Regions from separate parts of the Streptomyces sp. NPDC088762 genome, predicted to be linked through region 2. Evidence: predicted binding sites of a transcription regulator. Region 2 holds the regulator's gene; the other holds the start of a gene.
What was found. Region 2 encodes HrcA, which represses chaperone genes, less so after heat shock. Its sites were predicted from a motif close to TTNGCACTCNGNNNNNCNGAGTGCNAA; they were not measured.

Region 1 (15,889 bases), on a different contig from region 2:
CCAGCAGCCCGTCCGGGCCGAGCGAGGTGACCACCGCGTGGGCGCCCCGGCGGCGGGCGTCGCGGGTGGCGGGGAGCGGCTCGCGGGAGCCGGTCAGCTCGGCCAGCTCGGCGGCGTTCGGCTTGATGATCTCGGGGCGGGCGGCGACCCCGCGGCGCAGGGCCTCGCCGCTGGTGTCCAGCAGGACCGGGACCCCGGCCGCGCGGGCGGCCCGTACGAGCACCGCGTACGCGCCCACCGGCACGCCCGGGGGCAGGCTGCCGCACAGGGCCACGGCGTCCGCGCCGGCCAGCAGGGACTCGTACCGGTCGAGGAACCGCGTCCACTCCGCGGGAGTGATCAGCGGGCCCGGCTCGTTGAACTGGGTGGTGTCGCCGGAGGCCTCGTCGACGACGGCGAGCGTGCGCCGCGTGCCGCCCGCGCAGGGCACCAGGGCGTCCACGACCTCCGGGGACCGCCGCGCCAGCAACTCCCGTACGAGGACGCCCGCCGGGCCGCCCGCGAAGCCGGTCGCCGTCACCGGGTGGCCGAGCGCGCCCAGCACCCGGGCCACGTTGATCCCCTTGCCGCCGGGCCGCTCGGCGACGTCGGAGACCCGGTGCGAGGCGTGCGGGAGCAGCCGCGGCACACGGTAGGTGACGTCGAGCGCGGTGTTGAGCGTCACGGTCAGGATCATGAAGGGCACCCCCGGGGTTGTTGCTGCCGGGATCATGCCAAACAGAAGGCGGTCGGCCCAGTCCTGTGGGCCGACCGCCCCGTGCGTACAGCCGCTTGGCCGTCAGGGGGCGGGCGGTGCCCCCGGGCTGACGACCCATTCGCCGCGCCGCATGACGCCCTTGAGCGAGAAGCCGGCGTCCAGGACGACGAGGTCCGCGTACTTGCCGGGCTCCAGCGAGCCGATCTCGTCGTACAGGCCGATCAGCTTGGCCGGGTTGGCGGAGATCGCCTGGACCACGGACTCCACCGGCAGCTTGTCGACCGTCACCGACCGCTTGAAGGCGGTGTCCAAGGTGAGCGTCGAGCCGGCGATGGAGCCGCCCTCCACGAGCCGGGCCACGCCGTCCTTGACCTCGACCTCCAACGGGCCCAGGTGGTACGTCCCGTCGCCGAAACCGGCCGCGTCCATCGCGTCGGTGATCAGCGCCACGCGGTGTGCGCCCGCGTGGTGGAAGGCCAGCTCCAGGGCGGCCGGGTGCAGGTGGGTCCCGTCGTTGATGAGCTCGATGGTGATCCGCTCGTCCTCCAGCAGGGCCGCGATGGGGCCCGGTTCGCGGTGGGCGAGGGCCGGCATCGCGTTGAAGAGGTGGGTGGCCACGGTCGCGCCCGCGTCGATGGCCGCGCGCGTCTGCTCGTACGTCGCGTCCGTGTGCCCGATCGCCGCGATGACCCCGTGCTCGGCCAGCAGCCGTACGGAGTCCAGGCCGCCCGGGAGTTCGGTGGCGAGAGTGAACATGCGGGCGGCGCCGTGGGCGGCGTCGATGAGCTTGCGGACCTCGGCCGGGTCGGGGTCCCGGAGCAGGTCCTCCTTGTGCGCGCCCTTGCGGCAGGCGTTGATGAACGGCCCCTCGAAGTGGATGCCGGCGATCTCGCCCTGCTGCGTCAGCTCGGCGAGCAGCCCGGCCCGCCGGGCCAGTCCGTCCAGGTCCCCGGTGACGGTGGAGGCGACCAGGGTGGTGGTCCCGTGCTCGCGGTGGGTCCGTACGCCCTTCAGGACCTCCTCGGCGGTGCCGGAGGTGAAGGAGGCGCCGCCGCCGCCGTGGTTGTGCATGTCCACGAAGCCGGGGACGACCCAGTGCCCGGACAGGTCCACGACCCGCGCGCCCTCCCGGGCGCTGCCGGCGATCCGGTCGCCGTCGACGATGACCCGGCCGTTCGCGACGGTTCCGGTGGGCAGGACCACCCTGGCGCCGGAGAGAACAGTGCTGTGCTCGCTTCCGCTTCCGGACATCAGGCAGGTACCTCCGTGGCGAGTAGGTCCCAGGCGAGCAGCCCTGCGCCCAGGCATCCGGCGGTGTCCCCGAGGGCCGCCGGCACGATGTGGGGGAGCCGCTGGAACGTCACGCGCTCCTCCACGGCCGTCCGTAGTGGTGTGAACAAGGTTTCCCCCGCCTCGGCGAGCCCGCCACCGATGATCAGCGTGCGCGGGTCCAGCAGGGTGATCGCGGTGACCAGCCCGTCGGCGAGCGCGCCGACGGCGGCCAGCCACACCTCGCGGGCGCGGGGGTCGCCGGACGCGACGGCCTTGGCGCAGTCGGCGGCGTCGGCGTCGGGGTCGCCGCAGGCGGCCGCCCAGGCGCGGCTGACCGCGGAGGCGGAGGCGAGGGTCTCCAGGCAGCCGTGCTGGCCGCAGCCGCAGGCGGGGCCGCCGGGGCGTACCACGATGTGGCCGATCTCGCCCGCGTAGCCGTGGGCTCCGGCTTCGATGCGGCCGGCGATGCCGATGGCTCCGGCGATGCCGGTGCCGAGGGGGACGAAGAGGAAGCGGTCGGCGTCCCGGCCGGCGCCGATGCGGCCTTCGGCGAGTCCGCCCGTGCGCACGTCGTGGCCGAGGGCCACCGGGATCCCGCCGAGGCGGGCGCTGAGGAGCTCCCGCATCGGTACGTCGCGCCAGCCCAGGTTCGCCGCGTAGACCGCGATCCCGTTGTCGGCGTCGACGATGCCGGGGACGGCGACGCCGGCGGCCGAGGCGGGCTGCCCGAAGTGCTCGCGGCCGGTGTCGCGCAGCTCGGCGGCGAAGTCGAGGATCGTCTCGACGACGGCCCCGGGGCCCCGTTCGCGGCCGGTGGCGCGGCGCGCTTCGTGGAGCAGGGTGCCGTCGGCGGCGACCAGGGCGGCCTTCATCCCGGTGCCGCCCACATCGAGGGCGATGACGTGTTTCACGGGTTTCACAGGGGACAGTCTCGCGTGCTCGGCGGGGAAAGGTCTAGTCCATTGAGAGGGATTGTTGAGCGGCCATACAAATCGAGGCCCCGGTGGGGAGCCGGATGTGGAACAGCCGCCAAAGTGGTGTAGACCTTACGTGGATCGTACGTACAACAAGGGGTGGAACGAGAACTGTGAAGCGCCGTTACCTGCCGGGCCTCGCCGCGTCCTGCGCCGCGCTGAGCCTGACCGCGACACTGACGGGCTGTGGCGCCGCCGGCGGACTCACCGGGAACAACGAGGTGACCCTGCGGGTCGTGGCGGCCGACTACGGGGACAATCCGCAGAACTCCTCGCAGACGTACTGGCAGGGCCTCGCCGACGGCTTCGAGAAGGACAACCCCGGCGTGAAGGTCGAGGTCAGCGTCTACTCCTGGTCGCAGGTCGACGCCAAGGTCGCCGAGATGGTCAAGGCGGGCAAGGCCCCCGACATCGCGCAGATCGGCGCCTACGCCGACTACGCGGAGGCGGGCAAGCTCTACACGGCGGACGAGCTGCTCTCCGTCAAGACCGAGGCCGACTTCCTCGGGCCGCTCGCCGACGCGGGCAAGGTCAAGCGGGTCCAGTACGGGCTGCCCTTCGTGGCCAGCACCCGGCTGCTCTTCTACAACGAGAAGCTGCTGGCCGACGCCGGGGTCATCCCGAAGGACTCCAAGGCCGGCTGGCAGCCCAAGAGCTGGGCGGAGCTGGAGGCGGCCGCCAAGAAGCTCAAGGGCGCGGGCGTCGCGACCCCCTTCGCGCTGCCGCTGGGCCGCGAGGAGGCGCAGGCCGAGACGATGATGTGGATGCTGGCGGGCGGTGGCGGCTACACCGACAACGAGGAGGAGTACACCCTCGACTCCGCCGAGAACGTCCGGACGCTGGAGTTCCTGCGCGACAGGATGGTCGGGCAGGGGCTGACGGGGCCGGTCGAACCGGCGAAGCTCGACCGGCAGGCCGCCTTCGACGCCTTCACGCGGGGCGAGGTCGGCATGCTCAACGGACACCCGACGCTGCTCAAGCAGGCGGCCGGGAAGGGCGTCAAGTTCGGCATGGTGACCATGCCGACCGCCGACGGCACCGAGCACTCGGCGATGGGCGTCGCGGACTGGGTGATGGCCTTCAAGAACGGCCACCGGAAGGAGGCCGGGAAGTTCCTGGACCGCCTGTACGAGCCGAAGAACGTGACCGCCTTCACCAACACGTACGACCTGCTGCCGGCGACCACGAGCGGGTACCGGGCCATGGCGAACGGCACGGCGGGCTCCGCGCCGCAGCTGAAGACCTTCCTCGACGCGCTGCCCACCTCGAAGCTGTACCCGGTGGGCAAGAAGTCCTGGGCGGGCGTCAGCGAGGACATCAAGCGGAACATCGGCACGAGCGTGCAGCCGGGCGGACAGCCGGCGAAGGTCCTGGAGGACATCGCGACGGCGGCGCGGGCGGCCGACCAGAGGTGACGGCGGCGACGGCGGTGAGGGCGGTGACGGCGGCGGCAGCGGCGGCGGCGGTGACGGGCCGCCGCGGTGTCAGCGGTCGGCGTTAATCTGGCGGTATGACGGACGAGGGGCAGCTGACGGCCACCGAGGCCGCGGTGCTCGCGTACGAGGCACGCACCTGGCCCGGGCCCGGCGCCAAGGAGCGGGCGATACGGGAGGGGCTGGGGATGACCCCGGTCCGCTACTACCAGCTGCTCAACGTACTGATGGACGACCCGCGCGCGCTCGCCCACGCGCCGGGCACGGTGAACCGGCTGCGGCGCATCCGCGAGGCCCAGCGGGCCAGGCGGTAGGCACCGTAGCCGTCCTCGGGCGGGGCCGTTAGGGTCGTGCGTATGGGGAGCCAGCCGAACGACCGCGACCTGCCGATGCCCGTCACCGCAGCCGGACGCGAGGGACTCGAAGCCCTGCTCCGCGCACCGCGCCGATCCGTGATCGCCCTGGACTTCGACGGCACCCTCGCCGAGATCGTCCCGGACCCGGACCAGGCCCGGGCCCACCCCGGGGCCGTACCCGCCCTTGCGGCACTCGCCCCCGAGGTGGCGTCGGTGGCCGTCGTCACCGGCCGGCCGGCGGGGGTCGCCGTCCGCTACGGGGGCTTCGCCGGGGTCCCCGGACTGGAACACCTGGTGGTCCTCGGCCACTACGGGGCCGAGCGGTGGGACGCCGTCACCGGCATCGTCCAGGCACCCGCCGAGCACCCCGGTGTGGCGGCGGTCCGGGCCGAGCTGCCGGGGTTCCTGGAGTCGATCGGGGCCTGGCGCGGCACGTGGATCGAGGAGAAGGGCCGGGCCCTGGCCGTCCACACCCGGCGGGCGGCCGACCCGGAGGCGGCCTTCGCCGCCCTGCGGGAACCGCTGGCCGAGCTGGCCGCGCGGCACGGGCTGATGGTCGAGCCGGGACGGGCGGTACTGGAGCTCAGGCCGCCGGGGATGGACAAGGGGGTCGCCCTGACGGAGTTCCTGGCGGAGACGGACGCGGAAGCGGTGCTGTACGCCGGGGACGACCTGGGTGACCTCGCCGCGTACTCGGCGGTCGAGAAGCGGCGTGCGGACGGTCTGCCGGGCCTGTTGCTGTGCAGCGGCTCGGCGGAGGTCCCGGAGCTCGCGGCCCGCGCCGACCTGGTCCTCCCCGGACCGGCCGCCGTGGCGTCCTTCCTGGCCACCCTGGCCGGCACCCTCCGAGCCTGACCGCCGCGGGGTGCGGGGCGGGGCCCGGGCAGCCGGGGCGGAGCCCCGGGGAGGGGTGTGCGACGATCACTCGTCGCACATCACCCTGGGGGGTTCATGCCAATGTCTTCGGTGTCCGAGAGACGCCCGATTCCCGCCGTATTGACGTTCCTTCTCGCCGTCCTCGCCACACTCCTCCTGCCGGTGGGCGCCGCTCAGGCCGCGCCGGCCGCCGAGAACTGCGTCGCCGTCGCCGCGGGACGGTACTCGGGTACGTTCGCCACCGCCGGGCAGACGCACTGCCTGGAGCTGCCGAGCCCGCAGGGCGCCCGGATCGCCGCCCTCACCTCGCGTGGCGGCGCGGGCGTGAGCGTCCAGGTCGAGGTGGTGGACCGCAACGGCGCCGCCCAGTGCGCCGCCGGCGATCTCGTCCGGGGCGAGTGCGCCCTGACCGGGACGGCGCCGTTCCGTGCCCTCGTGCACGCCGACGACACCGCCGCGACCGGGCCGTACGGCGTCCACTTCGTCCGTACGGACGTACTCCAGGCGGACTGCCCGGTCTGGTCCGCGGGAAGCTTCGCCGATGACACCGCGGCCGTGCGGCTGGAGACCGGCAACGGCGTCTTCTCGCACTGCCTGACGATCCCGGCCGCCGCGCACTCCACTTCCGAGCTCCTCCGTACCCGCTACGGCCTCCCGGACGACACGGAGCTGTTCCCGGACTACGCGGTCAGCATCATCGACACCGAGGGCAACGGGCCGTCCTGCTACAGCCACCCCACCCCCGGGCAGCAGCTGCGCACCGACGGCCTCACCAGCTGCTACTTCACCGCCGGCAAGGCGTACACCGTGCTCCTGGAGGGCCAGGACGCCCCGCGCAGCCACACCCTGGACCGCCGGGACGTCACCGCCACGGCCAAGGGCTGCACCACCTCCGCCGCGACGGCGATCGGGGCCCCTGCCACGACCGGAACGTCCGGCCAGAACGGCACCCTGCGCTGCCACCGGATCACCACCGCCGCCGCCACGGACCGGTTGAACGTCAACGTCCGGGACGCCCACGACAGCACGCACATGCTGATCATGGACAACGGCGGCGGCATCGCCTGCCACCCGACCACCTGGACATGCCCGCTCACCGGCTCCACCGGCTACCAGGTCGTCACCCAGGTCCCCGAGAACTGGACCCTGCCCGCCTCCTACCGCCTCGACGCCTGGCGGATCGCCACGGCCGCCGGACCCGCGCCCGAGTGCACGCGCGCCGGGTCGGTCGCGTACGGGTACGGGCCCCTGACCGGCACTCTCTCCGCGGAGCGCACCGGCGTGTGCGCCGTCCTGCCGAGCGTCCAGGGTGACGAGTTCAGGGCCGACATCACCGCCACGGACGGCGGGCAGTCGACCCCGGAGCCCGCGCTGTACAACGGCACCGGGCGCAACCTGTGCCAGGGCAGCTCGTCCCCCTACAAGTGCGACGGCGTCGACCAGAGCCTGTTCGTCCTCGCGCTGCCGGACCGGGCGGAGCGTACGGCGTACCGCGCCGAGCTCGTCTGCACCAACGCGCCCTGCGGCCCTGAGGAGCTGTCGGTCGGGGCGGTCACGCCGAACACCGCCCAGAGCGGTACGGTCGCGACCCTCACCGTCCAGGGCACCGCGCTGAGCATGAACACCACCGTCCAGCTGACCGGCGGCCCGGCGCCGCTGACGGCCAAGACCGTCTCGGTCTCCGCCGACGCCCGGACGCTCAAGGCGACGGTGGACCTGCGCACGGCCCCCGCCGGCATCTGGAACATCACCGTCAACGCGCTCAACCACCAGTACTCGCGCGGCACGCTGACGGTGACGCCGCCCGCGGGCTCCGGCCAGGGCACGTACAAGCCGATCACGCCGACGCGGTTGATGGACACTCGTGAGGGTCTGGGTGTGCCGAAGGCGAAGGTGGGTCAGGGTGGGACGGTGACCTTGCAGGTCACGGGTACGGCGGGGATTCCGGCGTCGGGGGTGACGGCGGTGGTCCTGAACGTCACGGCGACCGATCCGACCGCCGGTAGTTACGTGTCGGTGTATCCGAACGGGACGACGCGTACGAGTGCGTCGAACCTGAACTTCGTCGCGGGGCAGACGATTCCCAATCTGGTCGTCGTGCCGGTGGTGAACGGGAAGGTCAGCTTCTACAACAACGCGGGGTCGGTCGACCTCATCGCGGATGTGGCCGGTTACTACACGACCGATGGCACGGGCTCCACGTACAAGCCGATCACGCCGACGCGGTTGATGGACACTCGTGAGGGTCTGGGTGTGCCGAAGGCGAAGGTGGGTCAGGGTGGGACGGTGACCTTGCAGGTCACGGGTACGGCGGGGATTCCGGCGTCGGGGGTGACGGCGGTGGTCCTGAACGTCACGGCGACCGATCCGACCGCCGGTAGTTACGTGTCGGTGTATCCGAACGGGACGACGCGTACGAGTGCGTCGAACCTGAACTTCGTCGCGGGGCAGACGATTCCCAATCTGGTCGTCGTGCCGGTGGTGAACGGGAAGGTCAGCTTCTACAACAACGCGGGCTCGGTCGACCTCATCGCGGATGTGGCCGGTTACTACACGACCGATGGCACGGGCTCCACGTACAAGCCGATCACGCCGACGCGGTTGATGGACACCCGTGAGGGTCTGGGTGTGCCGAAGGCGAAGGTGGGTCAGGGCGGGACGGTGACCTTGCAGGTCACGGGTACGGCGGGGATTCCGGCGACCGGGGTGACGGCGGTGGTCCTGAACGTCACGGCGACCGATCCGACGGCCGGTAGTTACGTGTCGGTGTATCCGAACGGGACGACGCGTACGAGTGCGTCGAACCTGAACTTCGTCGCGGGGCAGACGATTCCGAATCTGGTCGTCGTGCCGGTGGTGAACGGGAAGGTCAGCTTCTACAACAACGCGGGCTCGGTCGACCTCATCGCCGACGTCGCCGGTTACTACACGACGTAACACCGCACAGACCCGCCCCGGCGCCGGCCCGTTCCTCGGCCGGCACCGGGGCGCGTCCGCCTCAGCCGCGAAGGTCGGCCAGTTGGGCCGCGAACCACCGGGTCGGGGGAAGGGCCGTGGCGGCGGCGGCCAGACGCTTCGTGCGCTCCGCGCGCTCGGCGGACGGCATCGAGAGGGCCGCGTGCAGGGCCTCGGCCGTCGCCGACACGTCGTACGGGTTCACGGTCAGCGCGTCCTCGCGAAGCTCCCCGTACGCCCCCGCCCCCGTCGACAGGACCAGCGCGCAGCCCGCCTCCGAGACGACCGGGATCTCCTTCGCCACCAGGTTCATCCCGTCCCGCACCGGGTTCACCAGCGCCACGTCCGCCATCCGGTACGCCGCCAGCGACCGCGCGAAGTCGTCCTGCACCGACACCAGGACCGGCTGCCAGCCGCCCTCCTCGCCGAACTCCGCGTTGATCTCGTCGGCGAGCTCCCGCACCGCCGCCGTGTACGAGCGGTACTCCTCCAGGTCCTGCCGGGACGGGTACGCCGAGGCCATGTGCACGACCCGCCCGCGCCACTCGGGGTGCGCGACCAGCAGTTCCCGGTAGGCGAGCAGGCCGCGCAGGATGTTCTTCGACAGCTCCGTGCGGTCCACACGGACGATCGTCTTCAGGTCGCCGACCTCCGCCCGCAGCGCCGCCAGCTTGTCGTCGACCTCGGGCCGGTACGCCAGCGCCCGCAGCTCGTCCGCGTCCACGCCGAGGGGGTACGTGGCCACCTCGGTGAACCGGCGCTCCAGCAGCCCGCTCCCGTCCGGGGCCGCCTTTCGGTGCCACACCCCGGGGGTGCCCCCGCTCGGCCAGACCCCCTCGGCGGCCCCGCTCCCGTCGTCGATGCCCGCGCCCCGGACGAAGTCGGCGGCCCACGCCCGGGTGTGGAAGCCCAGCCGGTCCGCCCCCAGCATCCCCCACAGCAGCCGCGTGCGGATGTCCTCCGGCAGCATCCGCAGGAACTCGGGCGAAGCCCACGGCGTGTGCGTGAAGTGCCCGATCCGCAGGTCCGGCCGCAGCTCCCGGAGCAAGCCCGGCACGAGCGCCAGCTGGTAGTCCTGCACCAGCACGCAGGCCCCTTCCGCCGCCTCCTGGGCGATGGCCTGCGCGAAGGCCCGGTTGTACTCCGTGTACGCGCCCCAACGCCGCCGGAACTCCGCGTCGAAGACCGGCTCGCGCGGGATGTCGTACAGGTGGTGGTGGGTGAACCACAGCACCGAGTTGGCGATGCCGTTGTACGCGTCGTCGTACACCGTGGGATCGATGTCCAGCATCCGGACGCCCGGCTCGGCGACACCCCGGCGCACCGCCTCCCGGTCCCCCTCCGAGAGGGCCGCGCAGATCCACAGCGCGTCCGGTTGTTCCGCGAGCGCCACGGAGAGGCCGGAGACGAGACCGCCCCCGCCGCGCCGGGCACTGAGCGTGCCGTCGGCGGCGAGGGCGTAGGAGAGCGGGCCGCGGTTCGCTGCAACGAGTACCTGAGAAGCCATGCGGCCAACCTAGCCCGGCCCGCGCGTCCTCAAACGTCCGTGCGTACCGGGTGTCGCCGGTCAGGCCACGCGGCGCAGCGCGTATTCCTTGACGCCCAGCATCGGCGGCCGTTCCTCGGTGTCCACCGGATACGTGTGCGGCACGAAGCCCTCGGGCCCCCGCTCGAACTGCGTCAGCTCCGGCCGTACGAGGTGCCCGCGCGAGAGCCGTACCTGGGCGGTCCGGTAGATCGCCGCGGCCATCCGGCCCAGCGCCTGCCCGTCCTGATGGCGGTGGACCCGTACGCCCACGTCCACCTGGGCCAGCGCGTCCAGCCCGACCGTGTGCAGGGCGTCGACCAGCAGCCCCAGCTCAACGCCGTACCCGACGGGGAACGGCAGCCGCTCCAGCAGCGAGCGCCGTACGGCGTACTCGCCGCCCAGCGGCTGCACGAAGCCGGCCAGCTGTGGCCAGTGGAGGTTGAGGAGGGGCCGGGCGACCAGCTCCGTGACCCTGCCCCCCTGCTCGGCTCCGCCCGGACGGCCGCCCTGCCCGGGGGCGCCGCCGAACGGGCGGTCGTACATCGCCTTGACGAACTGCACCTCCGGGTCGGTCAGCAGCGGCCCCACGATGCCGGAGACGAAGGAGGCCGAGAACTCCCGCAGGTCGGCGTCGACGAAGCAGACGATCTCGCCGGTGGCCACCAGCAGGGAACGCCAGAGCACCTCGCCCTTGCCGGGCAGCGCCGGGATCCGCGGCAGTATGTCGTCGCGGTGCACCACGCGCGCGCCGGCCTTCTGCGCCACCTCCGCCGTGGCGTCGCCGGAGCCCGAGTCGATCACGATCAGCTCGTCCACCAGCGGGACGGGCAGTCCCTCCATCAGCTCACGCCGGATCACCTCGACGATCGCGCCGACGGTCGCCTCCTCGTCGAGCGCGGGCAGCACCACGCTGACCGTGGTCCCGGCTGCGCGTTTGCGCTCCAGCAGCTGGTCGAGCGGTCGGTCGGCGGCGGCCCAGGAGCGGCCGGCCAGCCAGCGCTCCACCTCTTCCAGCACCTTCGGACTCCCTTGCACCTTGGTTGGCCTGCCGCTTGGTCGGTTTGACCGAAAAGTGATCCATCTCGCGGTTCGGACGGCTGTCTCAACGGTCCGGCCCTTCGGTTACAGTCTTGAACAACGCGAAGGACCACCGCATGCCGGGGGTCCTCGCGCACAAACGCACCGGCGCGCCATAGAGCGCGTGTGCCGGTGCCATACCGCTCATCCAGAGGGGCAGAGGGACACGGCCCGTTGAAGCCCCGGCAACCCTCCAGTCGGTTCTCGCGATGCGTCTTGGACGCACCCCCGCGAGGTCCCCGGCTAGGGAAGGTGCCAATTCCGTCTCATGGCGAAGTGCGCCATGGGGAAGATGAGGAGAAAGGGCCTCGCCATCATGGCTGCACAGACTGTCGCCACCTCTGTTGATCTCGGACCCGCCACGGGCCTCTCCTGTCGCGAGTGCGGCACCCGCTTCGAGCTCGGCCCCATCTTCGCGTGCGTCGAGTGTTTCGGACCGCTGGAAGTCGCCTACGAGCTCCCCACCGGTGACCCCGAAGCGCTGCGCGCGGCGATCGAGGCCGGCCCCGCCAACATCTGGCGCTACGCGCCGCTGCTGCCCGTCCCCGCGGACGTGGCCGCCAAGCCCAGCCTGAACCCCGGCTTCACCAAGCTCGTGGACGCGCAGAACCTGGCCAAGGAGCTGGGCGTCACCGGCAAGCTCTACGTCAAGGACGACTCCGGCAACCCGACGCACTCCTTCAAGGACCGCGTCGTCGCGATCGCCGTCGAGGCCGCCCGCGCCTTCGGCTTCACCACCCTGTCCTGCTCCTCCACCGGCAACCTGGCCGGCGCCGTCGGCGCCGCGGCCGCCCGCGCCGGTTTCCGCTCCTGCGTGTTCATCCCGCACGACCTGGAGCAGGGCAAGGTCGTCATGGCCGGTGTCTACGGTGGCGACCTGGTCGGCATCGAGGGCAACTACGACGACGTGAACCGCTTCTGCTCCGAGCTCATCGGCGACCCGCTGGGCGAGGGCTGGGGCTTCGTCAACGTCAACCTGCGCCCGTACTACGGCGAGGGTTCCAAGACCCTCGCGTACGAGATCTGCGAGCAGCTCGGCTGGCAGCTGCCCGACCAGATCGTCATCCCGATCGCGTCCGGCTCCCAGCTGACGAAGATCGACAAGGGCCTGCAGGAGCTGATCAAGCTCGGCCTCGTCGAGGACAAGCCGTACAAGATCTTCGGCGCCCAGGCCGAGGGCTGCTCCCCGGTGTCCACCGCCTTCAAGGCCGGCCACGACGTGGTCCGCCCGCAGAAGCCGAACACCATCGCCAAGTCGCTGGCCATCGGCAACCCGGCGGACGGCCCGTACGTCCTGGACATCGCGCGGCGCACCGGCGGCTACGTCGAGGACGTGACCGACGAGCAGGTCGTCGAGGCCATCAAGATCCTCGCGCAGACCGAGGGCATCTTCGCCGAGACCGCGGGCGGCGTGACCGTCGGCGTCACGAAGAAGCTCATCGAGAACGGGCTGCTCGACCCGGCGCTGACCACCGTCGTCCTGAACACGGGTGACGGCCTCAAGACCCTGGAGGCGGTGGCCGCGGACAGCGGGCAGACCGCCACCATCCGCCCCAGCCTGGACGCGTTCCGCGCCGCCGGCCTGGCCTGATCTTCTTCCCCCTCGCCCCGGAAAGGCAGTAGCGCCATGAGCGTCAACGTCCGCATCCCCACCATCCTGCGCACCTACACCGGCGGCCAGGCCGAGGTCCCGGCCGAGGGCGCGACCCTGGCCGAGGTCATCGAGTCGCTGGAGAAGAACCACCCGGGCATCGCCGCCCGCGTCCTGGACGACCAGGGCAAGCTGCGCCGCTTCGTCAACGTGTACGTCAACGACGACGACGTGCGCTTTGAGGGCGGCCTCGAGGCGGCGACGCCGGACGGCGCCGGCGTTTCGATCATCCCGGCCGTCGCGGGCGGCTGCTGAACACCTTCCGGGTGACACGCGCAAACCAGAATTACCCCCTCCGCTAAAAGCGGAGGGGGTAATTCTGTTTGATTGGGCGCGGTAGAGTTGGGGAAGTCCCCTCCGCTGTTCTTGCCCGCTGCATATGAACGGGCCGCGTGAGGGTCGACATCGGGTCAATGTGCAAGTGCGGTATGGGTGTTTGGCGAGATATGCCGGGCCCGACTTGCCCGGGAACATGCCAAATTTTCACTCTATTTCAATCTATCTGGGTGTCCAGATTTCTCGTCGGATTGACCTGTTGCAGACAGCACCCGCGCAGATACATTCAGCCTCGGTCGACGCGTTCCGACGCAAGTTCTGACCCGGGACCGCGAAGTGCGTTCCTGCGCAAGGGCCAGTAATAGGGGAGTTAGGCATGGCTCAGGGCACCGTCAAGTGGTTCAACGCGGAGAAGGGCTACGGCTTCATCGCGGTCGACGGTGGTGCGGATGTGTTCGTCCACTACAGCGCCATCCAGATGGACGGGTACCGCACCCTTGAAGAGGGTCAGCGGGTCGAGTTCGAGATCTCGCAGGGCCAGAAGGGTCCGCAGGCGGACATGGTCAAGCTCGCCATCGGCTAGTCCTGGCGCGATCGACCGCCGACGCGACAGCGTTGATTCAAGACGTACGAGGGGCCCACATCCTGGACACGGGATGTGGGCCCCTCGCGCGTCACCGGTGTGTTCATTGGGGTCTTCGCCCAAGCCGCTTGCACTCGCGGGGGTCGAGTGCTAATCATTGGCGTTAGCACTCTCCAGGTGAGAGTGCTACTGAACGAGGACCGGGTCGGTGAGGCCCGCAGGGTCCGGCGGGAAGGAACCGCCGGGCACGCAGGCCGTCCGTCGCGGGCGCGGGCGCGGTCCTGGGAGCAATCCACCGCTGTCCGGGAGGACCACTTCAGATGGCCAAGATCATTGCGTTCGACGAGGAGGCCCGGCGCGGTCTCGAGCGTGGGATGAACCAGCTCGCCGACGCCGTCAAGGTCACCCTTGGCCCCAAGGGTCGCAACGTCGTCCTTGAGAAGAAGTGGGGCGCGCCCACGATCACCAACGATGGCGTCTCCATCGCCAAGGAGATCGAGCTCGAGGACCCGTACGAGAAGATCGGCGCCGAGCTGGTCAAGGAAGTCGCCAAGAAGACGGACGACGTCGCGGGCGACGGTACGACCACCGCCACCGTGCTCGCCCAGGCGCTCGTCCGCGAGGGCCTGCGCAACGTGGCCGCCGGCGCCAACCCGATGGCCCTCAAGCGCGGCATCGAGAAGGCCGTCGAGGCCGTCTCCGGCGCCCTGCTGGAGCAGGCGAAGGATGTCGAGACCAAGGAGCAGATCGCTTCCACGGCCTCCATCTCCGCCGCCGACACCCAGATCGGCGAGCTCATCGCCGAGGCCATGGACAAGGTCGGCAAGGAAGGCGTCATCACCGTCGAGGAGTCCCAGACCTTCGGGCTGGAGCTCGAGCTCACCGAGGGCATGCGCTTCGACAAGGGCTACATCTCGGCGTACTTCGCCACCGACATGGAGCGTATGGAGTCGGCCCTCGACGACCCGTACATCCTGATCGTCAACTCCAAGATCGGCTCGGTCAAGGACCTGCTGCCGCTCCTGGAGAAGGTCATGCAGTCCGGCAAGCCGCTGCTGATCATCGCCGAGGACGTCGAGGGCGAGGCCCTGTCGACCCTGGTCGTCAACAAGATCCGCGGCACCTTCAAGTCCGTCGCCGTCAAGGCCCCGGGCTTCGGCGACCGCCGCAAGGCCATGCTCGGTGACATCGCCATCCTCACCGGTGGCACGGTCATCTCCGAGGAGGTCGGCCTCAAGCTCGAGAACGCCGGTCTCGACCTGCTCGGCCGCGCCCGCAAGGTCGTCATCACCAAGGACGAGACCACCATCGTCGACGGTGCCGGTGACAGCGACCAGGTCCAGGGTCGCGTCAACCAGATCCGCGCCGAGATCGAGAACTCCGACTCGGACTACGACCGCGAGAAGCTCCAGGAGCGCCTCGCGAAGCTGGCCGGCGGCGTGGCCGTCATCAAGGCCGGTGCCGCGACCGAGGTGGAGCTCAAGGAGCGCAAGCACCGCATCGAGGACGCCGTCCGCAACGCGAAGGCGGCCGTCGAGGAGGGCATCGTCGCCGGTGGTGGCGTGGCCCTGCTGCAGGCCTCCGCGGTCTTCGAGAAGCTCGAGCTCGAGGGTGACGAGGCGACCGGCGCCAACGCCGTGAAGCTCGCCCTGGAGGCCCCGCTCAAGCAGATCGCCGTCAACGGTGGTCTCGAGGGTGGCGTCGTCGTGGAGAAGGTGCGCAACCTGCCGATCGGTCACGGCCTGAACGCCGCGACCGGCGAGTACGTCGACATGATCGCCGAGGGCATCATCGACCCGGCGAAGGTCACCCGCTCTGCCCTGCAGAACGCGGCGTCCATCGCGGCCCTGTTCCTGACGACCGAGGCCGTCATCGCCGACAAGCCCGAGAAGGCCGGCGCCGGCGCCCCGGGCGGCATGCCGGGCGGTGACATGGACTTCTGATCCACCGCGGGCCTTCGGCCCTGGTTGATCGGCTGTTCGCTTCACGTGCCGAGGGCGGCACTCCCTGACAAGGGGGTGCCGCCCTCGGGCGTTTCATGCGGCGAACCGTGTACCGGGTGGCCTCTGGCGGCGTAAGACGTTTTGTCTTACGCTGGTGGGATGGCTGACACCGTGACGATTCGCACCGACTCGGAGACCGAGCACGCCCTGGATGTACTCACCCGGGACGGCAGCTCGCGGTCCGTGGCCATAAGAGCGGCCGTGCTGG
Region 2 (15,889 bases):
GGGGGCCACTCGAGGCCACGGCCGCCGAGGACGTGCGCGTGGGTGTGGAAGACGGTCTGGCCGGCGCCGGTGCCGGTGTTGAAGACGATCCGGTAGCCGTGGTCGGCGATCTTCTCGTCGGCGGCGATCCGTGCGGCCTCACGCAGTATGTCGGCGGCGACGGCCGGCTCGGCCTCGGCGAGGGTGGCGGCGTCCGGGTAGTGCACCTTCGGGATGACGAGCACGTGGGTGGGCGCCTGGGGGTTGATGTCCCGGAAGGCGACGGTCGTCTCGGTCTCCCGGACCACCGTCGCCGGGATCTTCCCCGCGACGATCTTGCAGAACAGGCAGTCGGCCTGCGGTTCCCCGGCCATTGCTTCGCCTCTCGTGACGGTGATCGTGATCGGTCGGGGCATCGTATCCAGCCGTGCGCCCGCCGCGGGCCGAGGCCCGGTCTGGGCCTCCCGGTTCGGTCCCGTCCGGTCCGGTCCCGGCCGGTTCGGGTCCCGCTTCCGGCCGGCCGGGGCCCGCTCCGGTCCCGTCCGCGCCGGGAGCGCGCCCCGGCCGTCAGGACCAGCGGCCGGTGCGGGCCAGCAGGACGGCGGTCGCGGCCGTGCCGGCCGTGGAGGTCCGCAGCACGGAGCGGCCCAGGCGGTAGGGGTGGGCCCCCGCCCCGGCGAAGACGGCCAGCTCCTCCGGGGAGACCCCGCCCTCGGGGCCGACCACCAGCACGACGGAGCCGGAGGCGGGCAGTTCGGCCGTGGCCAGTGCCTCGGAGGGGGTGTCGCGGTCCTCGTGGAGGACCATCGCCAGGTCGGCGCCGGCGAGCAGCGCCGCCACCTGCTTGGTGGACATGGCCTCGGCCACCTCCGGGAAGCGGACGCGGCGGGACTGCTTGCCCGCCTCCCGGGCCGTGGCCCGCCACTTGGCCAGGGACTTGGCCCCGCGCTCGCCGCGCCACTGGGTGATGCAGCGCGAGGCCTGCCACGGCACGATCGCGTCCACGCCCGTCTCGGTCATGGTCTCGACGGCCAGCTCTCCGCGGTCCCCCTTGGGGAGGGCCTGGACCACGGTGATGCGCACCTGCGGCTCCGGTTCCTCCTCGACGGTGTGCAGGTCCATGACCACGAGGCGGTCCTTGCCCTCGGCGGCCTTGACGACGCCCTCCGTCCAGTGGCCCCGCCCGTCGGTCAGGACCACGTCCTCGCCGGGGTTCAGCCGCTTCACGGACACCGCGTGCCGGCCCTCCGGGCCGTCCAGGACGAACTCCGGTCCCGCGGGGACCTCTTCGACCACGAACACCGGGGCGGTCATGACGCACTCCTCATCTGTCTTGCCTTCAACGTGCTCTGCGCCTCGGCCAGTTCGGCCGCCAGCACCTCCACCAGCTCCCCGGCCGGCAGCGTCCGCGCCAGCCGGTGCCCCTGGCCCGCCCACAACGCCATGCCCTGCGGGTCCCCGGCCGCGGCGGCCGCCTTGCGCAGCCCCGAGGTCAGGTGGTGGATCTGCGGGTAGGCGGCCGGGGCGTAGGGCCCGTGCTCCCGCATGAAGCGGTTGACCAGCCCCCGCGCGGGCCGCCCGGAGAAGGCCCGGGTCAGCTCGGTCCGTACGAACAGCGGGTCGGTCAGCGCCTTCTTGTGCAGCGGGTGCGCGCCCGACTCGGGGCAGGCCAGGAAGGCGGTTCCGAGCTGGCCCGCCTCCGCGCCCGCCGCCAGCAGCGCGGCGATCTGCGAGCCCCGCATGAGGCCGCCCGCCGCGATGATCGGGAGGGCCACGGCCTCCCGTACCTGCGCCACCAGCGCGAGCAGTCCGACGGCCGCCGTGCCGTCGGCCTGCGGGTCGTCCCGGTGGGTGCCCTGGTGGCCGCCCGCCTCCACGCCCTGGACGCACACGGCGTCCGCGCCCGCCTCCTGCGCGGCGCGCGCCTCCTCCACGGAGGTCACGGTGACGACGGTGTACGTACGGACCTTGCGCAGGGCCGCGAGCGCCACGGGCGTGGGACAGCCGAAGGTGAAGGAGACGACGGGGACCGGGTCCTCCAGGAGGATGGCCAGCTTGGCGTCGTAGCCGTCGTCGCTGGTGCCGATGATGTCCTCGTCGGCGAGGGAGACGTCGTACCAGCGGGCCTCGCCGGCCAGCTGCCCGCGGTACGCCTCCACGGCGGCCGGGTCCACGTAGCCGGTCTGCGGCAGGAGGAGGTTCACGCCGAAGGCGCGCCGGGTGAGCGCGCGCACCTGCTTGATCTCCTGGTACATGCCGTCGGCGGTCTTGTAGCCGCCGGCCAGGAAGCCCAGTCCGCCCGCTTCGCACACGGCGGCGACGAGGGGAGGACAGGAGGCGCCGCCCGCCATGGGAGCCTGCACGATCGGATGGCGGCAGAGACCGTTCGGTGCGGTGGACATGGACTGCATCGTGCCATGTCCCGCTCAGGGGGCCGAATCACCGCATTCGCCTGGCATAGTCCGCTTCCCGGCGTGGCCGGAACGGCTGCGGCGGGCCCGGCCGGGGGATGCGGCGAGCCCGGCCGGGGGCGTCCCCGGCCGGGCTCGGCGTATCGGATCGCGGGCCGGTCAGCGGCCGTTGAACGCGTCCTTCAGGCGGCTGAACAGGCCCTGCTGCCCCGGCGCGAACTGGCCCATCGGGCGCTCCTCGCCGCGCAGCTTCGCCAGCTGGCGCAGCAGTTCCTCCTGCTGGGCGTCCAGCTTGGTCGGGGTGGTGACCTCGACGTGGACGATCAGGTCCCCGCGCCCGCCGCCCCGCAGGTGCGTGACGCCCCGCCCGTGCAGCGGGATCGACTGCCCCGACCCGGTGCCGGGCCGGATGTCGATCTCCTCCATGCCGTCCAGCGTCTCCAGCGGGCACTTGGTGCCCAGGGCCGCCGCCGTCATGGGGATGGTGACCGTGCAGTGCAGGTCGTCCCCGCGCCGCTGGAAGGTCGGGTGCGGCAGCTCGTGGATCTCCACGTACAGGTCGCCGGCGGGGCCGCCGCCGGGGCCGACCTCACCCTCGCCCGAGAGCTGGATCCGGGTGCCGTTCTCGACGCCGGCCGGGATCTTGACCTTGAGGCTGCGGCGGGAGCGGACCCGGCCGTCGCCCGCGCACTCGGGGCACGGGGTGGGGACCACGGTGCCGAAGCCCTGGCACTGCGGGCAGGGGCGCGAGGTCATGACCTGGCCCAGGAAGGACCGGGTGACCTGCGAGACCTCACCGCGGCCGCGGCACATGTCACACGTCTGCGCCGAGGTGCCGGGGGCGGCGCCCTCACCGGAGCAGGTGGTGCAGACGACGGCCGTGTCGACCTGGATGTCCTTTTGGGTCCCGAAGGCCGCCTCGTCCAGCTCCAGGTCCAGGCGGATCATGGCGTCCTGGCCGCGGCGGGTCCGCGAGCGCGGGCCGCGCTGCGAGGCCTGGCCGAAGAAGGCGTCCATGATGTCGGAGAAGTTGCCGAAGCCGCCCGCGCCGAAGCCGCCGGCTCCGCCGCCACCGCCCGAGGAGGAGAGCGGGTCGCCGCCGAGGTCGTAGACCTGCTTCTTCTGCGGGTCCGAGAGGACCTCGTAGGCGGCGTTGATCTCCTTGAAACGCTCTTGCGTCTTGGGATCGGGGTTCACATCCGGGTGCAGCTCGCGCGCAAGCCGCCGGAATGCCTTCTTGATCTCGTCCTGCGATGCGTCGCGGCGCACGCCGAGAACGGCGTAGTAGTCCGTGGCCACTTACGACTCCGCCAGGATCTGTCCGACGTAACGTGCCACTGCGCGTACCGCTCCCATCGTTCCGGGGTAGTCCATGCGGGTCGGTCCGACCACGCCGAGCTTGGCGACGGTTTCGCCGCCCGAACCGTAACCGACCGAGACGACCGACGTGGAGTTCAGCCCCTCGTAGGCGTTCTCATGCCCGATCCGTACGGCCATTCCCGACTCATTGGCCTCGCCGAGCAGCTTGAGGAGCACGACCTGCTCCTCCAGCGCCTCGAGCACCGGCCTGATCGTCAGGGGAAAATCGTGTCCGAAGCGCGTGAGATTGGCGGTGCCGCCGATCATCAGCCGCTCCTCGGCTTCCTCGACCAGGGTTTCGAGGAGCGTCGCGAGCACGGTGGAGACGGTGCCGCGGTCCTCGGCCTCGAAGGATTCGGGGAGGTCCTGGACGAGTGGGGGGACATCGGTGAACCGGCGGCCGACGACCCTGCTGTTGAGCCGGGCCCGCAGATCCGCCAGCGAGGTCTCGCCGAAGGGCGCCGGGCAGTCGATCAGCCGCTGCTCGACGCGCCCGGTGTCCGTGATCAGTACGAGCATCAGCCGGGCCGGGGCCAGCGACAGCAGCTCGACGTGGCGCACGGTGGAGCGCGTCAGCGAGGGGTACTGGACGACCGCGACCTGCCGGGTGAGCTGCGCGAGCAGCCGCACGGTGCGGCCGACCACGTCGTCCAGGTCGACGGCGCCGTCGAGGAAGTTCTGGATGGCGCGGCGCTCGGGCGACGACAGCGGTTTGACCCCCGCCAGCTTGTCGACGAAGAGCCGGTAGCCCTTGTCGGTGGGGATCCGGCCGGCGCTGGTGTGGGGCTGGGCGATGTAGCCCTCTTCCTCCAGCACGGCCATGTCGTTGCGCACGGTGGCGGGCGAGACGCCGAGACGGTGCCGCTCGGTGAGCGCCTTGGAGCCGACGGGCTCCTCCGTCCCGACGTAGTCCTGGACGATGGCGCGCAGCACTTCGAGTCTGCGTTCGCTGAGCATCGCGCGCACCTCCAGCTGGTCCGTTGCCTTGTTCGTGGGCAGTTCGTTGGCACTCTGATCGTTCGAGTGCCAGAGATCCCCCCGCTCAGTGTACGGCCGGGTAGTAAGACCCTGGCAAGGGAGGCCCGCCAGGGTAGCGTCGCGGCATGGACGTGCGTTGGGAAGAGGCGGGCTGGGAACGGCTGACCGGGCGGACCGGCCGGAGGCGGCTTCCGGTGTGGGATTGCACGGTGGGGCTGGTGGTGGGGGACGAGTCGGTGCTCCTGATCGACCCCGGTTCCTGCCTGCGGGAGGGTGCCGCGGTGCGGGCCGAGGCGGAGCGGCTGACCGGACGGCACGTGACCCATATCGCATTCACGCACGGCCATTTCGATCACGTACTGGGCGGGGCCGCCTTCGCGGGGGCCGAGTTCTACGGTGCGGTCGGACTCGACGCGCTGCTGTCGACGGGTCGGGAGGCGCTGCGCGCGGACGCGGTCCGCCACGGCCTGGCCGAGGCGGAGGCCGCGGAGGCGGTGGACCTGCTGGTGCTGCCGAAGCACCTGGTGTCCGGGGAGTGGACGCTGGACCTGGGCGGGGTGCAGGTGCTGCTCGCCAACGTGGGACCGGGCCACACCGGGCACGACCTGGCCGTCTGCGTACCCGGCGAGCGGGAGGCGGTGTTCTGCGGGGACCTGGTGGAGGAGTCCGGCGAGCCGCAGGCGGGCACAGACGCCGTGCCGCGGCAGTGGCCCGCGGCCCTGGACCGGCTGCTGTCGCTGGGCGGCGAGGACGCGCTGTACGTGCCGGGTCACGGAGCGGTGGTCGACGCGGGCTTCGTGCGTGCGCAACGCGCCACACTGGCCGCCCGTTTCGGCGTGTCGGAGACGTGACGGCCGCGGCTCTCCTAGTGTCGGCCGGATGCGCGAGTACTCCCCCGACCTGACCCCGCAGTGGAAGCGCCCCAAGGCCGTGCCGGAAGTGCCGGCCGAGCCCGATCTGGTGGTCGAGGTGGCCGGTATGGACTTCTGCGGCGCGGTGGTCGCCTGCGAGGCCGGCACGGTGACCCTGGAGGACCGGTTCGGCAAGCGGCGGGTGTTCCCGATGGAGCCCCGCGGCTTCCTGCTGGAAGGCGCCGTCGTCACGCTGGTCCGGCCGTCCCGGGCGCCCTCCGCGCCGCGGCTGACGGCGTCGGGCTCGCTGGCCGTTCCGGGGGCCCGGGCGCGGGTGGCACGGGCGGGCCGGATCTACGTCGAGGGCCGGCACGACGCGGAGCTGGTGGAGCGGGTCTGGGGTGACGACCTGCGCATCGAGGGCGTGGTGGTGGAGTACCTGGAGGGCATCGACGACCTCCCGGCCGTGGTGGCGCAGTTCGCCCCGGCGCCGGACGCCCGTCTGGGGGTCCTGGTGGACCACCTGGTCCCCGGCTCGAAGGAGTCCCGCATCGCGGCCTCGGTGACCTCACCGGACGTGCTGGTCGTGGGCCACCCGTACGTGGACGTCTGGCAGGCGGTGAAACCGTCCGCGCTCGGCATCGGCGCGTGGCCGGAGGTTCCGCGCGGTCAGGACTGGAAGACGGGCATCTGCCGGGCGCTGGGCTGGCCGGAGAACACGGGGGCCGCCTGGCAGCACATCCTGTCCCGGGTGACGTCCTACAAGGACCTGGAGCCGACCCTCCTGGGCCGGGTCGAGGAGCTGATCGACTTCGTCACTGTCGGTGGTACTTCTTGAACTTCGGCAGCGTGCCGAACTCGCCAGTCTCCAGCTTGAGGTCCAGGACGGCCAGGGGGACGGGGTCGCCGAACGGCACCCTTCGTTCGACCTTGTAGTCGGCGTCCTCCCCGGCACCGGTCGGCTCCGTGAGGAGCAGGCATTCCGCCTCGAACGGATCGATGATCAGGTAGGCGGGGACCTGGCCCGCCGCGTACATCGAACGCTTGATCCCATAGTCGGCGACCGAGCTGTTCTTGGACACGACCTCGACGAGCAGCGTGATGGCCGGGGCGGGCACGAGCCTGCCCGGACCGTCGAAGGCACCGTGCTCGACGACCACGAGGTCCGGCTGCGGCTCCGAGGACTCTCCGGGAATCGCGATGTCCTGCGTCTGCACCGGATACCACTTGTCGAGTGGGATCTGCTTCTGCACATGCAGGACGATCAGATTATGGACCCAATCGGGCCCGGCCATCATCACGATGTCCCCCCTGAGGAGCTCCGCCTTGAAACCCTCGGGGACCTCCAGGTCCTCGAAGGCTTGGACGGCATCCGTGATCAGCCGGTCATCCACAGCGGTCATCTCCGTGGTCCTCCGCGTCCTGCCGCCGTCACTTACGGTGGCAGCCTAGGAACAGGATAGGCAGGCTCGCGCCGGTCCCGCCCGGATTCACCCGCGCGAGTGGTCAGTCCACCAGGTCCCGGACCACCGCGTCGGCCAGGAGCCGCCCCCGCAGGGTCAGCACGGCCCGCCCGGCCTCGTACGGGCCCGCCTCCAGCAGCCCGTCCGCGAGCGCCTTCCCTGCAGCTCTGAGCCCGGCCGGGGCCAGCAGGGACAGCGGGACCCCGTCCACCAGGCGCAGTTCCAGCAGGATCCGCTCGACCCGGCGGTCCTCCTCGGAGAGGAGCTCGCGGCCCGCGCCCGGGGAGCGGCCCGCGGCCAGCGCCGCCGCGTAGGCGCCCGGGTGCTTGACGTTCCACCACCGGACCCCGCCGACGTGCGAGTGGGCGCCGGGGCCCGCGCCCCACCAGTCGGCGCCGCGCCAGTACAGCTCGTTGTGCAGGCAGCGCCCGGCCTCCGAGGTGGCCCAGTTCGACACCTCGTACCAGGAGTAGCCGGCCTCGGCCATCACGGCGTCGGCGATCAGGTAGCGGTCGGCGTGCACGTCGTCGTCCGTCATCGGGACCTCGCCGCGACGGATCCGGCGGGCCAGCTGCGTGCCCTCCTCCACGATCAGCGCGTACGCCGAGATGTGGTCCGGGCCGGCCCCGAGCGCGGCCTCCAGCGAGGCCCGCCAGTCGTCGTCCGACTCGCCGGGCGTCCCGTAGATCAGGTCCAGGTTGACGTGCTCGAACCCCGCCGCGCGGGCTTCGGCGACACATGCCTCCGGGCGGCCGGGGGTGTGCGTGCGGTCCAGCACCTTCAGGACGTGCTGCCTGGCGCTCTGCATGCCGAAGGAGATCCGGTTGAAGCCGCCGGCCCGCAGCTCGGCCAGGTACTCCGGATTCACCGACTCCGGGTTGGCCTCGGTGGTGATCTCGGCGTCGGGCGCCAGACCGAACTCGTCGCGGATGGCCGCGAGCATCCGTACGAGGTCCCCGGCGGGCAGCAGCGTGGGCGTACCGCCGCCGACGAAGACGGTCCGGACCTCCCGCGGGTCGTCCCCGAGCACCTTGCGCGCGAGCCTGACCTCGTCGATCAGGGTGTCGGCGTAGTTCTCCCGGGAGGCGAGCACCCCGCCGGTGCCCCGCAGCTCGGTGGCCGTGTAGGTGTTGAAGTCGCAGTACCCGCAGCGCGTGGCGCAGTACGGGACGTGCAGGTAGAACCCGAGCGGCCGGTCCCCGGCGCCCGCCAGGGCGTGCGACGGCAGCGAGCCGTCTTCGGGCATGGGTTCACCATCGGGCAGTGCGGAAGGCATACCCCCATCATCCCGCACCGCCGCACGTCCGAGACCGCCCTCCGGCGAGGGAGCCCGCTCCTGCAGCCGCACCCGCGTACTCGAGCGGGGGCAAAACCAGCCCCGCCGGCGTTTGAGGCGCGGGGTCCGGGGCGGAGCCCCGGGAAGCGGCGCCGCAGGGAACCACGGCCGTACGCCCGGCACTGGCGGGGGCGGCGGGGCAGCCCAGCCACCCCACCCCCCGAGCCCGCGGCAGGCGTCAGGCCTCGCGCGCCCCCTCGTACATCTCCTCGATCAGGTGCTTGAACTCACGCTCGACGACCGGCCGCTTCAGCTTCAGGCTCGGCGTGAGGTCCCCGTGCTCCACGTCCAGGTCGCGCGGCAGGATCCGGAACTTCTTGACCGTCTGCCAGCGCTGCAGGCCCTCGTTCAGGGTCTGCACGTACGTCTCGATCATGCGCGCGGTCTCCGGCGCCGCCAGGACCTCCCCGTACGTCTTCCCCTCCAGGCCGTTCTCGGCCGCCCAGCCCAGGATCGACGGCTCGTCGAGCGCGATCAGCGCCGAGCAGAAGTTCCGGTCGGCGCCGTGCACGACGATGGTCGACACGTACGGGCAGATCGCCTTGAACTGGCCCTCGACCTCGGCCGGGGCGACGTACTTGCCGCCCGAGGTCTTGATCAGGTCCTTCTTGCGGTCGGTGATGCGCAGGTAGCCGTCGGGCGACAGCTCGCCGATGTCACCGGTGTGCAGCCAGCCGTCGGACTCCAGCACCTCGGCGGTCTGCTCGGGCTTGCCGTGGTAGCCCTGCATGATGCCGGGGCCGCGCAGCAGGACCTCGCCGTCGTCGGCGATGCGGACCTCGGTGCCGGGGAGCGGCTTGCCGACCGTGCCGGTGCGGTAGGCCTCGCCCGGGTTGACGAAGGAGGCTGCGCTGGACTCGGTCAGGCCGTAGCCCTCCAGGATGTGGATGCCCGCGCCGGAGAAGAAGTAGCCGATCTCGGGGGCCAGGGCGGAGGCGCCGGAGACGGCGGCGCGCAGGTTGCCGCCGAAGGCCTCGCGGAGCTTGGAGTAGACGAGCGCGTCGGCGATCTTGTGCTTGGTGGCGAGGCCGAGGGGGGCGGTCGCCTGGCCGGTCCGGCGGAAGTTGTCCTGGGTGACCTTGGCGTACTCGCGGGCCACGCCCACCGACCACTGGAAGATCTTGTACTTGGCTCCGCCGCCGGCCCGGGCCTTGGCCGCGACCCCGTTGTAGACCTTCTCGAAGATGCGCGGGACGGCCGCCATGTAGGTCGGCTGCACGATCGGCAGGTTCTCGATGATCTTGTCGATGCGGCCGTCGACGGCGGTGACGTGCCCGACCTCGATCTGACCGGAGGTCAGCACCTTGCCGAAGACGTGCGCGAGCGGCAGCCACAGGTACTGGACGTCGTCGCTGGAGATCATGCCGGTGGCGACGGTGGCCTTGGCCATGTACGACCAGTTGTCGTGCGGCAGCCGGACGCCCTTGGGGCGGCCGGTCGTGCCGGAGGTGTAGATGAGCGTGGCGAGCTGGTCGGCGGTGATGGCCGCGATCCGCTCCTTGACCGCCTCGGGGTGCTTGGCCAGGTACTCCTTGCCGCGCTCCTCCAGGTCGGCGAGCGAGAGCACCCAGCCCTCGGGGTCCCCCTCGGCGGCGAGCGCATCGGCCGCCTCCACGACCACCACGTGGGCGAGGTGCGGCAGGTCGGCGCGGCGCTCGCGTGCCTTCGCCAGCTGCTTCCCGTCCTCGGCGATGAGCACCCGGCTGTCGGAGTCCGCGAGGATGAACGCCGACTCCTCCGCGTTCGTGCTGGGGTAGATGGTGGTGACCGCGCCGCCGGCGCACATGACGCCGAGGTCGGCGAGGATCCACTCCACGCGGGTGTTGGAGGCGAGCGCGACGCGCTCCTCCGGGCCGAGGCCGAGGCCGATCAGGCCGGCGGCGATGGCGAAGACCCGGTCGGCCGCCTGGCCCCAGCTCAGCGACTTCCAGTCGTCGGGGCCCTGGCCGCCGGCCGCCGGAACGGGGAACCGGTACGCCTCCGCATGGGGCGTGGCGGCGACGCGCTCAAGGAAGAGGGCCGCCACGGTGGGCGGGCGGTTCTCGATCAAGGTCTGTGTGTCGCTCACGGACGTCCTCCGGACCAGCGGCAGGGGCTGTCATTCAGGGTCTTGTAACTGGCGAGTAACCATCGAGCAGTGATCAGACTAGGGGCCCTCCGCCTGGCGCGTAAGGGCCCGCGAGCGGCCGATTCATAACGAAACAGGCCCCCGCGCTTCCGCGTGGGGGCCTGTTTTCACACACGAGCGGGCGGCGGGCGCCGACGATCGCCCGCACCGCTGCCTGATCGGCTACTTCTTCTTGCCGCCGGACTCGTCGCTGGAGAGGACGGCGATGAAGGCCTCCTGCGGGACCTCCACGGAGCCGACCATCTTCATCCGCTTCTTGCCTTCCTTCTGCTTCTCCAGCAGCTTCCGCTTACGGGAGATGTCACCGCCGTAGCACTTGGCGAGGACGTCCTTGCGGATGGCGCGGATGGTCTCGCGGGCGATGACGCGGGAGCCGATCGCGGCCTGGATCGGCACCTCGAAGGCCTGCCGCGGGATGAGCTCGCGCAGCTTGGCGACCAGGCGCACGCCGTAGGCGTAGGCGGCGTCCTTGTGGGTGACGGCGGAGAAGGCGTCGACCTTGTCGCCGTGCAGCAGGATGTCGACCTTGACCAGGCTGGAGGCCTGCTCGCCGGTGGGCTCGTAGTCGAGGGAGGCGTAGCCGCGCGTCTTGGACTTCAGCTGGTCGAAGAAGTCGAAGACGATCTCAGCGAGGGGGAGGGTGTAGCGGATCTCGACCCGGTCCTCGGAGAGGTAGTCCATGCCGAGGAGGGTGCCGCGACGCTGCTGGCAGAGCTCCATGATCGCGCCGATGAACTCGGTGGGCGCGAGCACGGTGGCCCGCACGACCGGCTCGAAGACGTCCTTGATCTTGCCTTCGGGGAACTCGCTCGGGTTGGTGACGGTGACTTCCTTGCCGTCCTCCAGCACCACCCGGTAGACCACGTTGGGCGCGGTGGCGATCAGGTCGAGGCCGAACTCGCGCTCGAGGCGCTCGCGGACCACGTCCAGGTGGAGCAGGCCGAGGAAGCCGACGCGGAAGCCGAAGCCGAGCGCCGCGGAGGTCTCCGGCTCGTAGACGAGCGCGGCGTCGTTGAGCTGGAGCTTGTCCAGGGCCTCGCGCAGGTCGGGGTAGTCCGAGCCGTCCAGCGGGTACAGGCCCGAGAAGACCATCGGCTTCGGGTCCTTGTAACCGCCGAGGGCCTCCGTCGCGCCGTTGCTGAGGCTGGTGATGGTGTCACCGACCTTGGACTGACGGACGTCCTTCACGCCGGTGATGATGTAGCCCACCTCGCCGACGCCGATGCCGTCGGCCGGGGTCATCTCCGGGGAGGAGACGCCGATCTCCAGCAGCTCGTGCGTGGCGCCGGTGGACATCATCCTGATGCGCTCGCGCTTGTTGAGCTGGCCGTCGACCACACGGACGTAGGTGACCACGCCGCGGTACGAGTCGTAGACCGAGTCGAAGATCATCGCGCGGGCGGGCGCGTCCTTGACGCCGACCGGGGCCGGGACAGTGGCGACGACCTTGTCGAGCAGCGCGTCGACACCGAGGCCCGTCTTGGCCGAGACGCGCAGCACGTCGTCCGGGTCGCAGCCGACCAGGTTCGCGAGCTCCTCGGCGAACTTCTCCGGCTGCGCGGCCGGCAGGTCGATCTTGTTCAGGACGGGGACGATCGCGAGGTCGTTCTCCATCGCCAGGTACAGGTTGGCGAGGGTCTGCGCCTCGATGCCCTGCGCGGCGTCCACCAGCAGGATCGTGCCCTCGCACGCGGCGAGGGAGCGCGAGACCTCGTAGGTGAAGTCGACGTGCCCGGGAGTGTCGATCATGTTGAGGATGTGGGTCTTGCCCTCACCCTCGCCCGTGGTGGGCGCCCAGGGCAGCCGGACCGCCTGGGACTTGATCGTGATGCCTCGCTCACGCTCGATGTCCATGCGGTCGAGGTACTGGGCGCGCATCTGCCTCTGGTCGACCACACCGGTGAGCTGGAGCATCCGGTCGGCAAGGGTCGACTTGCCGTGGTCGATGTGCGCGATGATGCAGAAGTTGCGGATCAGCGCCGGGTCGGTACGGCTCGGCTCGGGCACGTGGCTGGGGATCGCGGGCACGCAGTGTCCTGATTCTCGGGTCGCAGTCGGAACGAAGCTCGGAGCGAAAGTTCGGATCTCGTCGCCTTCGTCGGCGCGATGTCGGATCTGTACGCAGGCTCCCATGGTCCCATGGACGGGGCAGTGCGCTCGGTTTGGGCTGCCCGAAGCGTGCCTGGTAGCCTGGGCAGCTGTGTCTCGTATGCCCTCTCAGCTGTCGAGGCACAATCCGAAGATCAAACTCTGAACCTGAAAAGGCTCTTTCGTGGCGAACATCAAGTCCCAGATCAAGCGGAACAAGACGAACGAGAAGGCGCGCCTGCGCAACAAGGCCGTCAAGTCCTCGCTCAAGACCGCGATCCGCAAGGCCCGCGAGGCCGTCCTCGCCGGTGACGTCGAGAAGGCCACCGTGGCTTCCCGCGCCGCCGCGCGTGCGCTCGACAAGGCTGTCTCGAAGGGTGTCATCCACAAGAACGCCGCCGCCAACAAGAAGTCGGCGCTGGCCTCCAAGGTTGCCTCCCTGCAGGGCTGAGCTCTCGATGTGAATCGCCGGTAAGGACCCAGCGGGCCCTCTCTTCCGCTCCGGACCGGCACACCGCGCCGCACGCGGCCTGCGTTCGCCACGCGGGTGCGGCGCACACAGAGCAGTAACGACGAAGGCCCCGGTCACCACCCTTCCCCAGGGTGGCGCCCGGGGCCTTCGTGCTACCCCGGAGGTAGGCGACAGGCCGGAGCGGATGGTGACGTCGGCGGCGCCGGGCGGGTCGCACAGCCGGTGCCGGTCGGGCGGGCGGCGGCCCACTGCATCAGGTGGCTCAGGGCCGGCCACAGGGCGAGGCCCTTCTCCGTGAGGGCATATGCATCTTCTACGGAGACCAGCCCGCCGGGATCCGGACACCGAGCGCCGCCCCACCCCAGGCGGAGCCCCGGCTCCGCCCGGAGCGGCACGCACAGGACCGCGCCCCCCGCCGAGCCGCCGGAAGCACCCCACCCCCGGCGGTGCACCCCGCCCACAACCACCCGGGCCGCGGCGCCCCGAACCCACCAGCGGGCCAGGGCAAAACAGGGCGGCAGGGCGGCAGGGCGGCAGGGGCAGGGCGGCAGGGCGCATCGAACCCGGGGCCAGGCCCGCTCGGGTCCCGAGGCGGGAGGTCCGTCCTAGCGGCGCTGGGGGCGGGCGGCGCGGGCCACTGCCACGACCGCCTTCTCCAGGGCGTACTCGGGGTCGTCGCCGCCGCCCTTCACTCCCGCGTCGGCGGCCGCCACGGCGCGCAGGGCGTCCGCGACACCGTCCGCCGACCAGCCGCGCATCTGCTGGCGGACCCGGTCGATCTTCCACGGCGGCATGCCGAGGTCCCGGGCGAGGTCGCCCGGGCGGGCCCCGCGCGGGGCGGAGGCCAGCTTGCCGATCGCGCGCACGGCCTGGGCCAGCGCGCTGGTGATCAGGACCGGCGCCACCCCGGTGGACAGCGACCAGCGCAGGGCCTCCAGGGCTTCCGCCGCGCGCCCCTCGACCGCCCGGTCGGCGACCGTGAAGCTGGAGGCCTCCGCCCGCCCGGTGTAGTAGCGGCCGACCACGGCCTCGTCGATCGTCCCCTCGACGTCCGCGCACAGCTGCGCGGCCGCACTCGCGAGCTCCCGCAGGTCGCTGCCGATCGCATCGACGAGCGTCTGGCACGCCTCCGGGGTCGCCGAGCGGCCCAGCGTGCGGAACTCGCCCCGGACGAAGGCCAGCCGGTCCGCCGGCTTGGTCATCTTCGGGCAGGCGATCTCCCGCGCACCCGCCTTCCGGGCCGCGTCCAGCAGGCCCTTGCCCTTGGCGCCGCCCGCGTGGAGGAGGACGAGGATGATCTCCTCGTAGGGCGCGTCGAGGTACGCCTTCACCTCCTTGACCGAGTCCGCGGACAGGTCGTGGGCGTTCCGCACGACCAGGACCTTGCGCTCGGAGAAGAGCGAGGGGCTCGTCAGCTCGGCCAGCGTGCCGGGCTGGAGCTGCTCGGAGGCGAGGTCGCGGACGTCCGTGTCCGGGTCGGCGGCGCGGGCGGCCGCCACCACCTCCCGCACGGCACGGTCGAGCAGCAGGTCCTCCTGCCCCACCGCGAGGGTGAGCGGGGCGAGCGGATCGTCGGTTGAGTTCTTCCTGGTGGCCATCGGCTCCAGCATCCCACGCCGCACTGACAGCCCCCCGCGCGGCGGCCCCGCTCGGCGCATACTCGAGAATGGTCGCGTGAACGTGCGACATGTACTCGTCCTGCCCGACCGTGACGCCGCCGAGGATGTGGCGCAGGAGGCGGTCGACCGCTTCGGCCTCCCCGAGGAACCGCAGTTGGTCCGCGACGCCCTCGCCGGCGAGGACGACGCCGAGGACGCCCAGTGGCTGGTGGTCGTCGAGGACCCGCGCGAACAGCTCGACGCCACCGCCCTGGACGCCCTCGCCGCCGAGTACGAGGGCTGGCTGGAAGCCCCCTAGGGGCCCCGTCGCCCGGGGCCCTGGCCTCAGGCCTTGTGGACGATCTGGACGTCCAGGGTCACCTGCACGCTCGAACCGATCGCCGCGATGCCGTGGGCCAGAATCGACTGCCAGTTCAGGTCGAAGTCCTCGCGCTGCAGTTCGGCGGTGGCCCGGCAGGCGGCCCGCGGCTCGCCCTCCAGGCCCGTGCCGAGGCCCAGGTACCGGGTGTCCAGGGTGACGGAGCTGCTCACCCCATGGAGGGTGAGGGCCCCCGCGACGGCCCAGCGGCTGCCGCTGCGGTGGATGAACCGTTCGCTGTAGAACTCCACCGTGGGGTGACGGGCCGCGTCCAGGAAGTCCGCCGACCTCAGGTGGTCGTCGCGCATCCGCACCCCGGTGTCGATGCTCGCCGCATCGATGATCACGTGCATGGAGGAGTCCTCCATGCGCTCGGCTATCCGAACCGCGCCGGCGAACGTGTTGAACCGGCCGCGGATCCGCGCGAAGCCGATGTGCCGGGCCGTGAAGCCGATGGACGAGTGGGTCGGGTCGAGCTCCCAGTGGCCGGGCTGCGGCAGCAGCGGCGGCTCCACCGTGTCGAGGATGATCTCCCCCGTACCGGGCTGCGCGGGGTCCCCCACGAGCGTCGCCCCGTGGAACGGCGCGTACCCCTCCGCGGTGACCGAGAGCCGGTACTCCCCCTCCGGCACGGCCGCCGTGAATCCGCCGTACGGGTCGGTCTCCCCGCTGACGATCCGGCGGCCGATCGGGTCGGTCACCTCGAACGCGGCCTGCCGGACCGGCTGGTGGACGGTGTCGAGAACCCGGCAGCTGAGCAGCCGTGCCGTCGGCGGCAGGCTCAGTGTCGCGGATGTGTGTGGGCTGGAACTTCCGGCCGTCTCCATCCCCCGTCGGCGACCGAACA

Region 1: groL (chaperonin GroEL) is a predicted target of HrcA. The motif match lies at 13,806-13,832, and genes of this name have one in related genera.

What each region holds. Positions count from the first base shown of each region.
Region 1 covers NZ_JBIVKT010000011.1:158,264-174,152, reverse strand. The annotation lists gene ACIP5M_RS24110 (1-phosphofructokinase family hexose kinase) at 1-676, opposite strand, end outside; gene nagA (N-acetylglucosamine-6-phosphate deacetylase) at 779-1,948, opposite strand; gene ACIP5M_RS24100 (ROK family protein) at 1,948-2,880, opposite strand; gene ACIP5M_RS24095 (ABC transporter substrate-binding protein) at 3,057-4,358, shown strand; gene ACIP5M_RS24090 (DUF3263 domain-containing protein) at 4,454-4,690, shown strand; gene otsB (trehalose-phosphatase) at 4,733-5,587, shown strand; gene ACIP5M_RS24080 (hypothetical protein) at 5,729-8,545, shown strand; gene ACIP5M_RS24075 (trehalose-6-phosphate synthase) at 8,607-10,070, opposite strand; gene ACIP5M_RS24070 (glucosyl-3-phosphoglycerate synthase) at 10,131-11,108, opposite strand; SAM riboswitch class I at 11,310-11,467, shown strand; gene thrC (threonine synthase) at 11,461-12,759, shown strand; gene ACIP5M_RS24060 (MoaD/ThiS family protein) at 12,796-13,074, shown strand; gene ACIP5M_RS24055 (cold-shock protein) at 13,472-13,678, shown strand; gene groL (chaperonin GroEL) at 13,999-15,621, shown strand; gene ACIP5M_RS24045 (hypothetical protein) at 15,781-15,889, shown strand, end outside.
Region 2 covers NZ_JBIVKT010000018.1:74,305-90,193, forward strand. The annotation lists gene ACIP5M_RS30480 (histidine triad nucleotide-binding protein) at 1-353, opposite strand, end outside; gene ACIP5M_RS30485 (16S rRNA (uracil(1498)-N(3))-methyltransferase) at 547-1,293, opposite strand; gene ACIP5M_RS30490 (nitronate monooxygenase) at 1,290-2,381, opposite strand; gene dnaJ (molecular chaperone DnaJ) at 2,550-3,689, opposite strand; gene hrcA (heat-inducible transcriptional repressor HrcA) at 3,690-4,706, opposite strand; gene ACIP5M_RS30505 (MBL fold metallo-hydrolase) at 4,853-5,578, shown strand; gene ACIP5M_RS30510 (DUF3097 domain-containing protein) at 5,607-6,416, shown strand; gene ACIP5M_RS30515 (Uma2 family endonuclease) at 6,394-6,981, opposite strand; gene hemW (radical SAM family heme chaperone HemW) at 7,085-8,317, opposite strand; gene ACIP5M_RS30525 (AMP-dependent synthetase/ligase) at 8,556-10,445, opposite strand; gene lepA (translation elongation factor 4) at 10,668-12,533, opposite strand; gene rpsT (30S ribosomal protein S20) at 12,778-13,044, shown strand; gene holA (DNA polymerase III subunit delta) at 13,671-14,663, opposite strand; gene ACIP5M_RS30545 (hypothetical protein) at 14,740-14,982, shown strand; gene ACIP5M_RS30550 (YceI family protein) at 15,009-15,889, opposite strand, start outside.